Regions from separate parts of the Mesorhizobium sp. B2-3-5 genome, predicted to be linked through region 1. Evidence: predicted binding sites of a transcription regulator. Region 1 holds the regulator's gene; each other region holds the start of a gene.
The links. Region 1 encodes PhoB, which activates phosphate uptake and scavenging genes when phosphate is short. Its sites were predicted from a motif close to TGTCATNNANCTGTCAT; they were not measured.
Positions count from the first base shown of each region.

Region 2: FJ958_RS15710 (ceramide glucosyltransferase) is a predicted target of PhoB. The motif match lies at 1,727-1,743, and genes of this name have one in related genera.
Region 3: phnC (phosphonate ABC transporter ATP-binding protein) is a predicted target of PhoB. The motif match lies at 1,685-1,701, and genes of this name have one in related genera.

Region 1 covers NZ_VFVX01000008.1:208,058-211,300, reverse strand. Annotated here, with positions in the region: gene pstB (phosphate ABC transporter ATP-binding protein PstB) at 1-233, shown strand, start outside; gene phoU (phosphate signaling complex protein PhoU) at 259-966, shown strand; gene phoB (phosphate regulon transcriptional regulator PhoB) at 1,075-1,764, shown strand; gene FJ958_RS12740 (ROK family protein) at 1,777-3,021, opposite strand.
Region 2 covers NZ_VFVX01000012.1:5,182-8,424, reverse strand. Annotated here, with positions in the region: gene FJ958_RS15720 (Hsp33 family molecular chaperone) at 1-1,035, shown strand; gene apaG (Co2+/Mg2+ efflux protein ApaG) at 1,230-1,622, opposite strand; gene FJ958_RS15710 (ceramide glucosyltransferase) at 1,843-2,994, shown strand; gene FJ958_RS15705 (O-succinylhomoserine sulfhydrylase) at 3,022-3,243, opposite strand, start outside.
Region 3 covers NZ_VFVX01000018.1:84,480-87,722, forward strand. Annotated here, with positions in the region: gene phnL (phosphonate C-P lyase system protein PhnL) at 1-235, shown strand, start outside; gene FJ958_RS20245 (DapH/DapD/GlmU-related protein) at 232-849, shown strand; gene FJ958_RS20250 (DUF1868 domain-containing protein) at 937-1,647, shown strand; gene phnC (phosphonate ABC transporter ATP-binding protein) at 1,785-2,642, shown strand; gene phnD (phosphonate ABC transporter substrate-binding protein) at 2,789-3,243, shown strand, end outside.

The sequences.
Region 1 (3,243 bases):
CCTCGGCGCTAGACCCGCTGTCGACCGCCAAGATCGAGGAGCTGATCGACGAGCTGCAGGCCGACTACACGATCGTCATCGTCACCCACAACATGCAGCAGGCGGCGCGCGTGTCGCGCCAGACGGCTTTCATGTATCTGGGCGAGCTGGTCGAGTTCGACCGTACCGAGAAGATCTTCACATCGCCCCGCGAGAAGCGCACGCAGGACTATATCACCGGCCGCTTCGGCTGATCTCACGCATACGAGGACCAGGATCATGGCCGAACACACAGTCGCTTCTTTCGACGAGGATCTCGGACAGATCAGCAGGCTGATCAGCGACATGGGCGATCTCGCCAGCTCGATGGTCGGCGGCGCCACCAAGGCGCTGCTGAACTCCGACAACGCGCTGGCACAGCGCGTTGTCTCCGACGACGTCATCATGGACGCGCGCCAGCGCGAACTCGACGATCGCGCCATCACGCTGATCGCCAAGCGCCAGCCGATGGCCGACGATCTGCGGCATGTCGTCGGGTCGATCCGCATGGCCGGCGACCTCGAACGCATTGGCGATCTTGCCAAGAACATCGCCAAGCGCGTCGGTACGGTCGGCCTGTCCACCACGCCGCGCGACCTGTCGCATTCGATAGACGCCATGGCGCAGCTGGTGCTGATCCAGGTGCAGGGCGTGATCGAGGAGTATGCGGCGCACGATGCCGAGGCCCTTGCCAAGCTGCGCGCCGACGACGAACGCATCGACGTCAAATACACCTCCGTGTTCCGCGAACTTCTCACCTACATGATGGAGGATCCGCGCAACATCACCGCTTGCACGCATCTGTTGTTCTGCGCCAAGAATCTCGAGCGGATCGGCGATCATGTGACCAACATCGCCGAGAATGCCTACTACGTGCTGACCGGTACGCAGCTGCCAGCGAATCGTCCAAAGCAGGACGAAACGGCGATGTCGGCGCCGGCGGCTTGATCGTCAGAGCGGTTCACCGTTTCACGGAAAACCGCTCTTGTTTCCATGCAATTCCGGACGGAAACCGCTTCACACTTTTCCTGGAATTGCTTTAGAGGTGACCAGTCGATGATCGCGCCACGCATCATGGTGGTGGAGGATGAGGAGCCGCTCGGCGTGCTCCTCCGCTACAATCTGGAATCGGAAGGCTATCAGGTCGAGGTGGTCCCGCGCGGCGATGAGGCGGAGATCCGCCTGCAGGAGAATGTCCCCGACCTGCTGGTGCTCGACTGGATGGTGCCGGCGGTGTCCGGCATCGAACTCTGTCGCCGGCTAAGGATGCGGCCCGAGACCGAGCGGCTGCCGATCATCATGCTGACGGCGCGCGGCGAGGAAAGCGACCGCGTGCGCGGCCTTTCGACCGGCGCCGACGATTATCTGGTCAAGCCGTTCTCGACACCGGAATTCATGGCCAGGGTCAAGGCGCTGCTGCGCCGCGCCAAGCCGGAAGTGTTGTCCAGTGTGCTCAAGGTCGGCGACATCGTGCTCGACCGCGAATCACATCGCGTCTACCGCAAGAAGAGCGAAATCCGGCTCGGGCCGACCGAATTCCGCCTGCTCGAATTCATGATGCGTCATCCCGGCCGGGTGTTTTCGCGCAGCCAGCTGCTCGACAATGTCTGGGGAGAGACGATCTATATCGACGAGCGCACGGTGGATGTGCATGTCGGCCGGTTGCGCAAGGCGGTCAACAACGGCCGCATGCCCGACGTCATCCGCACCATTCGTGGTGCAGGGTATGCGATCCGCGAGGATTGAGCGCGACGTTATTCAGGCCACGTTCTCCCCGGAGCCGGCTTTCGCCTGCATGCCCGGCGCGAAAATCTCCTGGTCGACGAAAGTCAGCGCCCGCATGGCGCAGCCCTCGCGGATCAGCGGCAACTCGTTAGGCTCGGTGTCGAAGGAAATCGATTTCGAGTGCTGGCCGCCGGCGGTCTGGGCGATGGCCTCGCGCAAGGCCGGCTCGATCAGGTCGAAGGCGGCGGCGCTGACGCCGACCATGGCGACGGGGGCGGGATCGATCAGCGCGAACAGGCTGCCGAGGCCGTAGCCCAGCGCCTCGCCGGCCCTGCGGTAGGCCTCGCGCTCGGGCCCGTCCGTTTGCCGCGCCGTCGCCGCCAGCGCCCGCATCTGCGCGTCGCTGACATCGGCCACCGGCTCGGTGTCCTCGCTGAGCTGCCTGGCGTTGCGCCAGATGGCGTAATTGCCGGCATAGGCTTCGACGCAGCCGCGCCGCCCGCAGCGGCAGAGCGCGCCGCCTGGCCGATGGATCATGTGGCCGAATTCGCCGCCCGAGGAGTGGGTGCCGGTGAAGAGCTCGCCCTTCAGCACCAGGCCCATGCCGATGCCGTGCGAAAGGAGAATGGCGATGAAGTCGTCGCGGTAGCGCTCGGGATCGCGCCAGCGCAGCGCCACCGCCATCATGTTGCAGTCATTCTCCACGGTGGCGGGGATGCCGAACTCGGCTTCGAGTATGTCGGCGAAGGCGATGTCGGTCTGCGGCGTGATGGGCGACCACAGCATTGCCCGGGCATCGGTGTCGGTGATGCCCTGGATGGCCAGCGCGACGCGGGCGACGCTGCGCACGTCGATGTCGGGATCCTCCAGGCGCCGCCGCACGATGGCGACGCATTCGCCGATCAGTGCATCGCGCGACATGGTCAGCGTGTCCAGCCGGCGCTGTTCCTCTGATATGACCTGGCCGGCATAGTCGATAACGGCGACGGACAGGAAATTCAGCGACAGCACAGCGGTCATCACCGTTGCGGCTTCCGCATTGAGGCCAAGGCCGACCTGCGGCCTGCCGCGTTTGAGCGCGCCGGCCTCGCTCGGCTTGCCTTCGGCCAGGATACCTTCGCCGATCAGATCGGAGGAAATCGCCGATATGGTGGAGTGGCTGAGGCCGGTGGTCGCGGCGATTTCGGTGCGCGAGGACTGGCCGGCCCGGCGCACCGCGGCAATCACCATCGCGCGGTTGCGCCGGCGCAGGTCGTCGTGGCGGATTCCGACCGACATGTTTTTCCCATATCCTCCCGGTCGCCGCGGTTCTTCCTGACCTCGAACACTGTCGGCAACACGATTAAATACTGGCAGAAGCGGCCGATGCTGTCATTTATTTATTGCGGGGCTCGAAAAAAGGTTCCCGGGCCCTCGAAATCCATCAGAATCATTGTTGACAGCTTTCCGGCGATGCATCACTATTTTTTTTGAGGCTCGAAAAAATAGAGCCTTTGTGCC
Region 2 (3,243 bases), on a different contig from region 1:
ATGGCCGCGCCCTGGAGCTTTGTCATGTTGGAAACCCATCAAGTGACTGAACATCACCCCAAACTCGGCGAGTTCGGCTACGCTGGCGACGACCATGTCGTGCCTTTCGAGGTCGGTCCGCTCGACGTACGCGGCCGCACCGTGCAACTCGGGCCGATGCTCGACGCCATACTCGGCCGCCATGACTATCCCGAGCCGGTTGCCCGCCTGCTCGCGGAAGCCTGTGTGCTCACGGTGCTGCTCGGCACCTCGCTCAAGTTCGAGGGCAAATTCATCCTGCAGACGCGCACCGACGGGCCGGTCGACATGCTGGTGGCGGATTTTTCCACGCCCTCGGCGCTGCGCGCCTACGCGCGCTTCGATGCGGATCGGCTCGAGGCACTGGTCGCGGCAGGCGAGACGTCCCAGCAGACGCTGCTTGGCAGCGGTGTGCTGGCGCTGACCATCGACCAGGGCGCCCATACGCAACGCTATCAGGGCATCGTCCAGCTCGACGGCGAAACGCTGGAAGACGCGGCGCGCACCTATTTCCGTCAGTCGGAACAGATTCCGACCGACATCAGGCTGTCGGTGGCCAAGCTGCTGATGCCCGGCGTCGGCGGCGTGCGCGAGCACTGGCGTGCCGGCGGCATCCTGGCGCAGTTCCTGCCGCAGGCGTCCGAGCGCATGCGCGTTCCGGACCTGCCTGGCGGTGATGGCGATCCGCGCGAGGAGATGCATGATCCCACCGACAATTCCTGGCAGGAATTGCTGGCGCTGCTCGGCACCATCGAACCGACGGAACTGATCGATCCCACGATCGGCGCCGAGCGGCTGCTTTACAGGCTGTTCCACGAGCATGGCGTGCGCGTCTTCGGCGGCGTCCCCGTCGCCGACCAGTGCTCATGCTCCAGGGACAAGATCCGCGGCATCCTCGAGGGCTTCTCCGCGCAGGAGATCAAGGACAGCACCGAGGACGGCGGCATCCATGTCGCCTGCGAATTCTGCTCGAAGCAATATGACTTCGACCCGGCGGAATTCGCGGCTGAGAAGTGAAGTATCGGCCTTCTCCCCGTTCACGGGGAGAAGGTGCCCGAAGGGCGGATGAGGGGCAGCGCGGCCCTCGGCAGCGATCGCGCGGATCCACGCAGCGCTTGTATGTTCTCACGAGCCGCCGCCCTCATTGCCCTGCCGCACATTTCTCCCCGTACAGTGACGCCATCGCAGCGGACCTCGCCAATCGCCGAGGTCTAGTTCACGGTCCGCTTTGTCCCCGGCAGGTCGAGCGAGAAGGCCGGGATGGCGATGTCGAACGTCTCGCCGCGTTTGTTGCGCATCGTGTAGTGCCCGACCATGATCCCCGACGGCGTCGAGAGCGGGCAGCCTGACGTGTACTGATAGCTGTCGCCGGGGTTGAGTTCGGGCTGGTCCCCGACAACGCCTGGCCCGCGCACCTCCTCGACCCGGCCCGCTCCGTCGGTGATGTGCCAATAGCGCGACAGAAGCTGCACGAACTCGTCCGACTGGTTGTCGATCGTTATCTGATAGCCCCAGACGTAGCGGTTCTCCGAAGGGTCAGAACGATCCTCGAGATAGAACGGCCTGACCTGCACTTCGATGTTGCGCGTGACGGCGCGGTACATGAGCGGCTCCAAAAACAATCCGGTACCTTTCGGCGCTCCCAGCGAGCAGGTCAACGTGCGCGTCTTGTCGCGCGTGACCCTGAAAGGCAGGTGGCGGCAAAGAATGTCATTTAAGTGACACATGACAATGGTGGTGTGCGCGCACGGGCGACTCGGCGCTCTGCCGACCTGTTGAAACGGCCGTCATGCGGGCCGTCTTTTCTGGAGTGACCAGATCTCGATGGAACTCACTCTCATAGCCGCCTCGCTCTCGACCGCACTCATCCTTTCAAACGCCGCCAGCATTGCGCTTGCCACCTCACAGCTGAAACGGCGCACCACGATCGCACCGCCAGCCGGCAGATCGCTGCCGGTGTCGATTGTCGTACCATCGCGTGGCGTCGAGCCGTTCACGCACGAGACACTGGAGCGCGCCTTCTCGCTCGACTGGCCGCGCTATGAACTGATCTTCTGCGTCGCCCATGCCGACGATCCGGTGGTCACGCTGATCCGTGCCGCCATGGCGCGCTTTCCCAAAGTGCCAGCCCGCCTGTTGATCGGCGATGACCGCATCAGCGCCAATCCCAAGCTCAACAATTGCGTCAAGGGCTGGGAAGCGGCGCGCCACAACTGGGTCATTCTTGCCGATTCCAACGTGCTGATGCCGAGGGACTACATTCAGCATTTGATGGCGGCATGGCGGCCGGATACCGGCCTCGTCTGCTCGACGCCGATCGGTTCGCGGCCCGATGGCTTCTGGGCGGAGGTCGAATGCGCCTTTCTCAACACGCTGCAGGCGCGCTGGCAGTACGCCGGCGAGGCGCTCGGCCTTGGCTTTGCCCAAGGCAAGAGCATGCTGTGGAACAAGCCCATGCTGGATGCCAATGGCGGCATTCGCGCGCTGGCGGCCGAGATTGCCGAGGACGCCGCCGCGACCAAGCTGGTGAACGGGCTTGGCCTGCGCGTCAATCTCGTTGCCGCGCCTTTCGAGCAGCCGCTCGGCCGGCGTAAGCTCGGCGAAATCTGGTCGCGCCAGGCCCGCTGGGCGCGGCTGCGCCGCGTCACCTTCCCGCTTTTCTTCGCGCCTGAAATCCTGACTGGCGCGGTGGTGCCGCTGCTGCTTGCGCTGGTTGCGGCGGCAAGCGCTGGCTTCAGCCTGCCGCTGACGGCCATCGCCGTTTTGGCCGCCTTCTACCTTCCGGAATGTGCCCTGGCCTGGTCCAAGGGCTGGTACCTGTCGTCGCGCATCGTCGCGGCGATCATGGTGCGCGACCTGATCCTGCCAGCGATGTGGGCACGCGGCTGGCTCGGCGGCGCCGTCGACTGGCGCGGCAATGCGATGACTATCGGCACCAAGGCGGCCGAACTGGAAGAGACGCCGTCTGGCGCCTGATAGCGCATGATGCCGCGTAGGCAGGCCTTACTTGGCCGCCTGCAACGCCTGCGCGATGTCTTCCAGAAGGTCGTCGGTATCCTCCAGACCGACCGACAGCCTGAGCGTACCTGGCCCGATGCCGAGTTCGGCGCGGGCCTCGTCCGTCAGGTTCTTGTGGGTGGTCGTGGCCGGATGGGTGATCAGGCTCTTGGCATCGCCGAGATTGTTCGAGATCAGCACGATATCGAGCGCGTTCTGCAAGGCGAA
Region 3 (3,243 bases), on a different contig from region 1:
GCAGCGCGTCAATATAGCGCGCGGCTTCATCACCGAGCATCCGATCCTTTTGCTCGACGAGCCGACCGCTTCGCTCGACGCCAGGAACCGCGACGTGGTGATCGAGCTCATCGCCGCCAAGAAGTCGGCGGGCGTCGCCCTGCTCGGCATCTTCCACGACCACGACGTGCGCGAGGCGGTCGCCGACCGCGTCATCGACGTGACAGCTTTCGCTCCGGGAAAACTCGCGGCATGACCAGGAAGTTATCCGAGACACCGTTGGTCCACCCGACGGCGGAGGTACACAATTCGACACTCGGCCGCTGGACCGAGATCGCCGACCGCAGCCGGGTTTCGGAGAGCGAACTCGGCGACTATTCCTACATGATGCAGGACTGCGCCGTGTGGTGCGCGACGATCGGCAAGTTTGCCAACATCGCGGCAAGCGTGCGCCTCAACGCCACCAACCACCCGACATGGCGGCCGACACTGCACCATTTCACCTACCGCGCTTCGGACTATTGGGACGACGCCGAGCACGAGAGCGAATTCTTCGCCCAGCGCCGCGCCAAACGGGTCACCATTGGCCACGACACCTGGCTCGGTCACGGCTCGACCATTTTGCCCGGCGTCACCGTCGGCGACGGCGCGGCGGTCGGCGCGGGCGCGGTGGTCTCGAAAGATGTTGCCCCCTACACCATCGTCGCTGGCGTTCCGGCAAAGCCGATCCGGGAGCGCTTCGACCGCCGCACCGCGGAACGCTACCAGGCACTTGCCTGGTGGGACTGGGACCATGCCAGACTGCGCGCTTCGCTCGACGATTTTCGCGAACTCGAGGCCGAGGCGTTTCTGGAGAAGTACGGCGGATAACCCAGTGCATCGTTGTTGAGGAGGAGGTCCGTTTCATACCCTTGACACAGGACTCGGACAGGAGGCCATCTCCCCAAGGAGATCGCCATGCTCGACACCGTCAGATCGTCGCTCGCCGGATTCTTTGCCGGCTCCAATCCAACCCCGCCAGCGCATCTCGGCACACGCTACGATGCGTCAGGCAATTTCCTGATCGAGCCCGGCAACACGGTCGTCAGCCATCTCGTCAGCGGTTCGCCGTCCGAAGCCGTGGTGCTTGCGGTGCGCGAGCGGATGCTGGCCATGCCCGATGCCGACAGGCTGGCCTTCACGCCAGTGTCCAGCCTGCACATGACGCTGTTCCAGGGTATCATCGAATATCGCCGCCGCTTGCCCTACTGGCCGCAGGACGTGCCGCTCGATACCAGCATCGACGCCATGACCCGCCTCTATCTGGAACGGCTGAAAGATTTCGAGGGTTTCGGTCCTTTCAACATCAAGGTCGTCGAGGTGGTGCCGACCGGCCTCACCGTTGCCGGTGCGACTGACCACGACATGCGCATCATGCGCCAATGGCGCGATGCGCTGGCGGTGCCGTTTGGATACCGGCATCCAGACCACGACACCTACGTCTTCCACATAACCTTTGCCTATCAGATCCAACGGCTTGCGGATGACAGGGCGGCGGCTTGGCAGGCGCTCTTCGACGATTGCCTCGCGCTTTTCGCGCGGCAGGCACCGGTGATCGAGATCAAGGCTCCCGCTTTCTGCGCATTCCGCGACATGAAGCATTTCGAGGAACTGCAGGTGCTCGGCTGATCGCGCTCCTCGGGCGCCCGACACGAGGCCTGTGGGTCGTAACAAAACTGACATCAATCCGACACCGCAGGTTCATGGCGCTGCGCTAGCGAAGACCCAACAGACCTTCAACCGCGACTGGACTGGAGCCCGGCCCCATGTCAGCAACTTCCGCCACGCTCGAAATCCGCGGCGTCAGCCGACGATTTGGCAAGAACACCGCCGTCAGCGACGTCAGCATTTCGATTCCGCAGGGTCAGATGGTTGGCGTCATTGGCCGTTCCGGCGCTGGCAAATCAACCCTTCTTCGCATGATCAACCGTCTTGTCGATCCCAGCCAGGGGTCGATTTTTTTTGACGGCGCCGAGGTCTCCCGGTTGCGCGGTTCGCCCTTGCGGCGCTGGCAGCGCGACTGCGCCATGATCTTCCAGCAGTTCAACCTGGTGCCGCGCCTCGACGTGCTGACCAACGTGCTGCTCGGCAAGCTGAACCATCGTTCGACCCTGTCCAATCTTCTGGGCATGTTCTCGCGCGCCGAATGCGCTGAAGCGGTCGCGGCGCTGGAGCGTCTCGATATCGCACGGACGGCCCTTCAGCCCGCCGGCACCCTGTCGGGCGGACAGCAGCAGCGCGTCGCGATAGCCCGCGCCATGATGCAGCAGCCCAAGGTGATCCTCGCCGACGAGCCGATCGCCTCGCTCGACCCGCTCAACGCCAAGGTGGTGATGGATTCGTTGCAGGACATCAACCTGCGCGAAGGCATAACCGTCGTCACCAATCTGCATACGCTCGATACCGCCCGCGCCTATTGCAGCCGCATCATTGGCATGGCCGCCGGCAAGGTCGTCTTCGACGGCCCACCGGAAGAGCTCGACCGCGACGCCGTGCGTCTTGTCTACGGCGCCGATGCCAATGGCAGCGAAATCTCCGAGGCCATCACCTCGACCAGCGTTGCCTACAAACAAAAGATTGCCGCATCCGCCGGACCGCTCGAACCCGCTTTCCCGGGATACTGAGCCCATAATCCCGAAAGTGGAATTCGCTTTTCGGGAAAGATCATGGGCCAAGAAAAGCCGTACTGGATCGTCCGCCCGCGTCAAGGGCACCGTCAAAATCAAGAACGCTGCCGGCGCGGGGCCGGAACCTACAGGAGAGATGTCATATGTTCAGGAAAATGATTTTTGGCGCCGTTTCGGTGCTCGCAATGGCCACCAGCATGGCCCATGCCGCCGACATGAAAGAATTCCGCGTCGGCATTCTCGGCGGTGAAAACGAGACCGACCGCCTGCGCAACTACCAGTGCCTGGCCGACCACCTGAAGACCGAGTTCGGCTTCGAGAAGGTCTCGCTGTTCCCCGCCGCCGACTACGACGGCGTCATCCAGGGCCTGCTCGGCGGCACGCTCGACTTCGCCGAGCTCGGCGCTTCCGGCTATGCCAGCGTCTATCTCAAGGACCCGAAGGCGGTTACCCCGATCCTCACCACCAAACAGACCGACGGTTCCACCGGCTATTACTCGATCGGCATGGCGCTGAAGTCCTCGGGCATCAAGGACATCATGTCGGCCAAGGGCAAGAAGCTCGGCTACGCCGACCCGGATTCGACCTCGGGCTATCT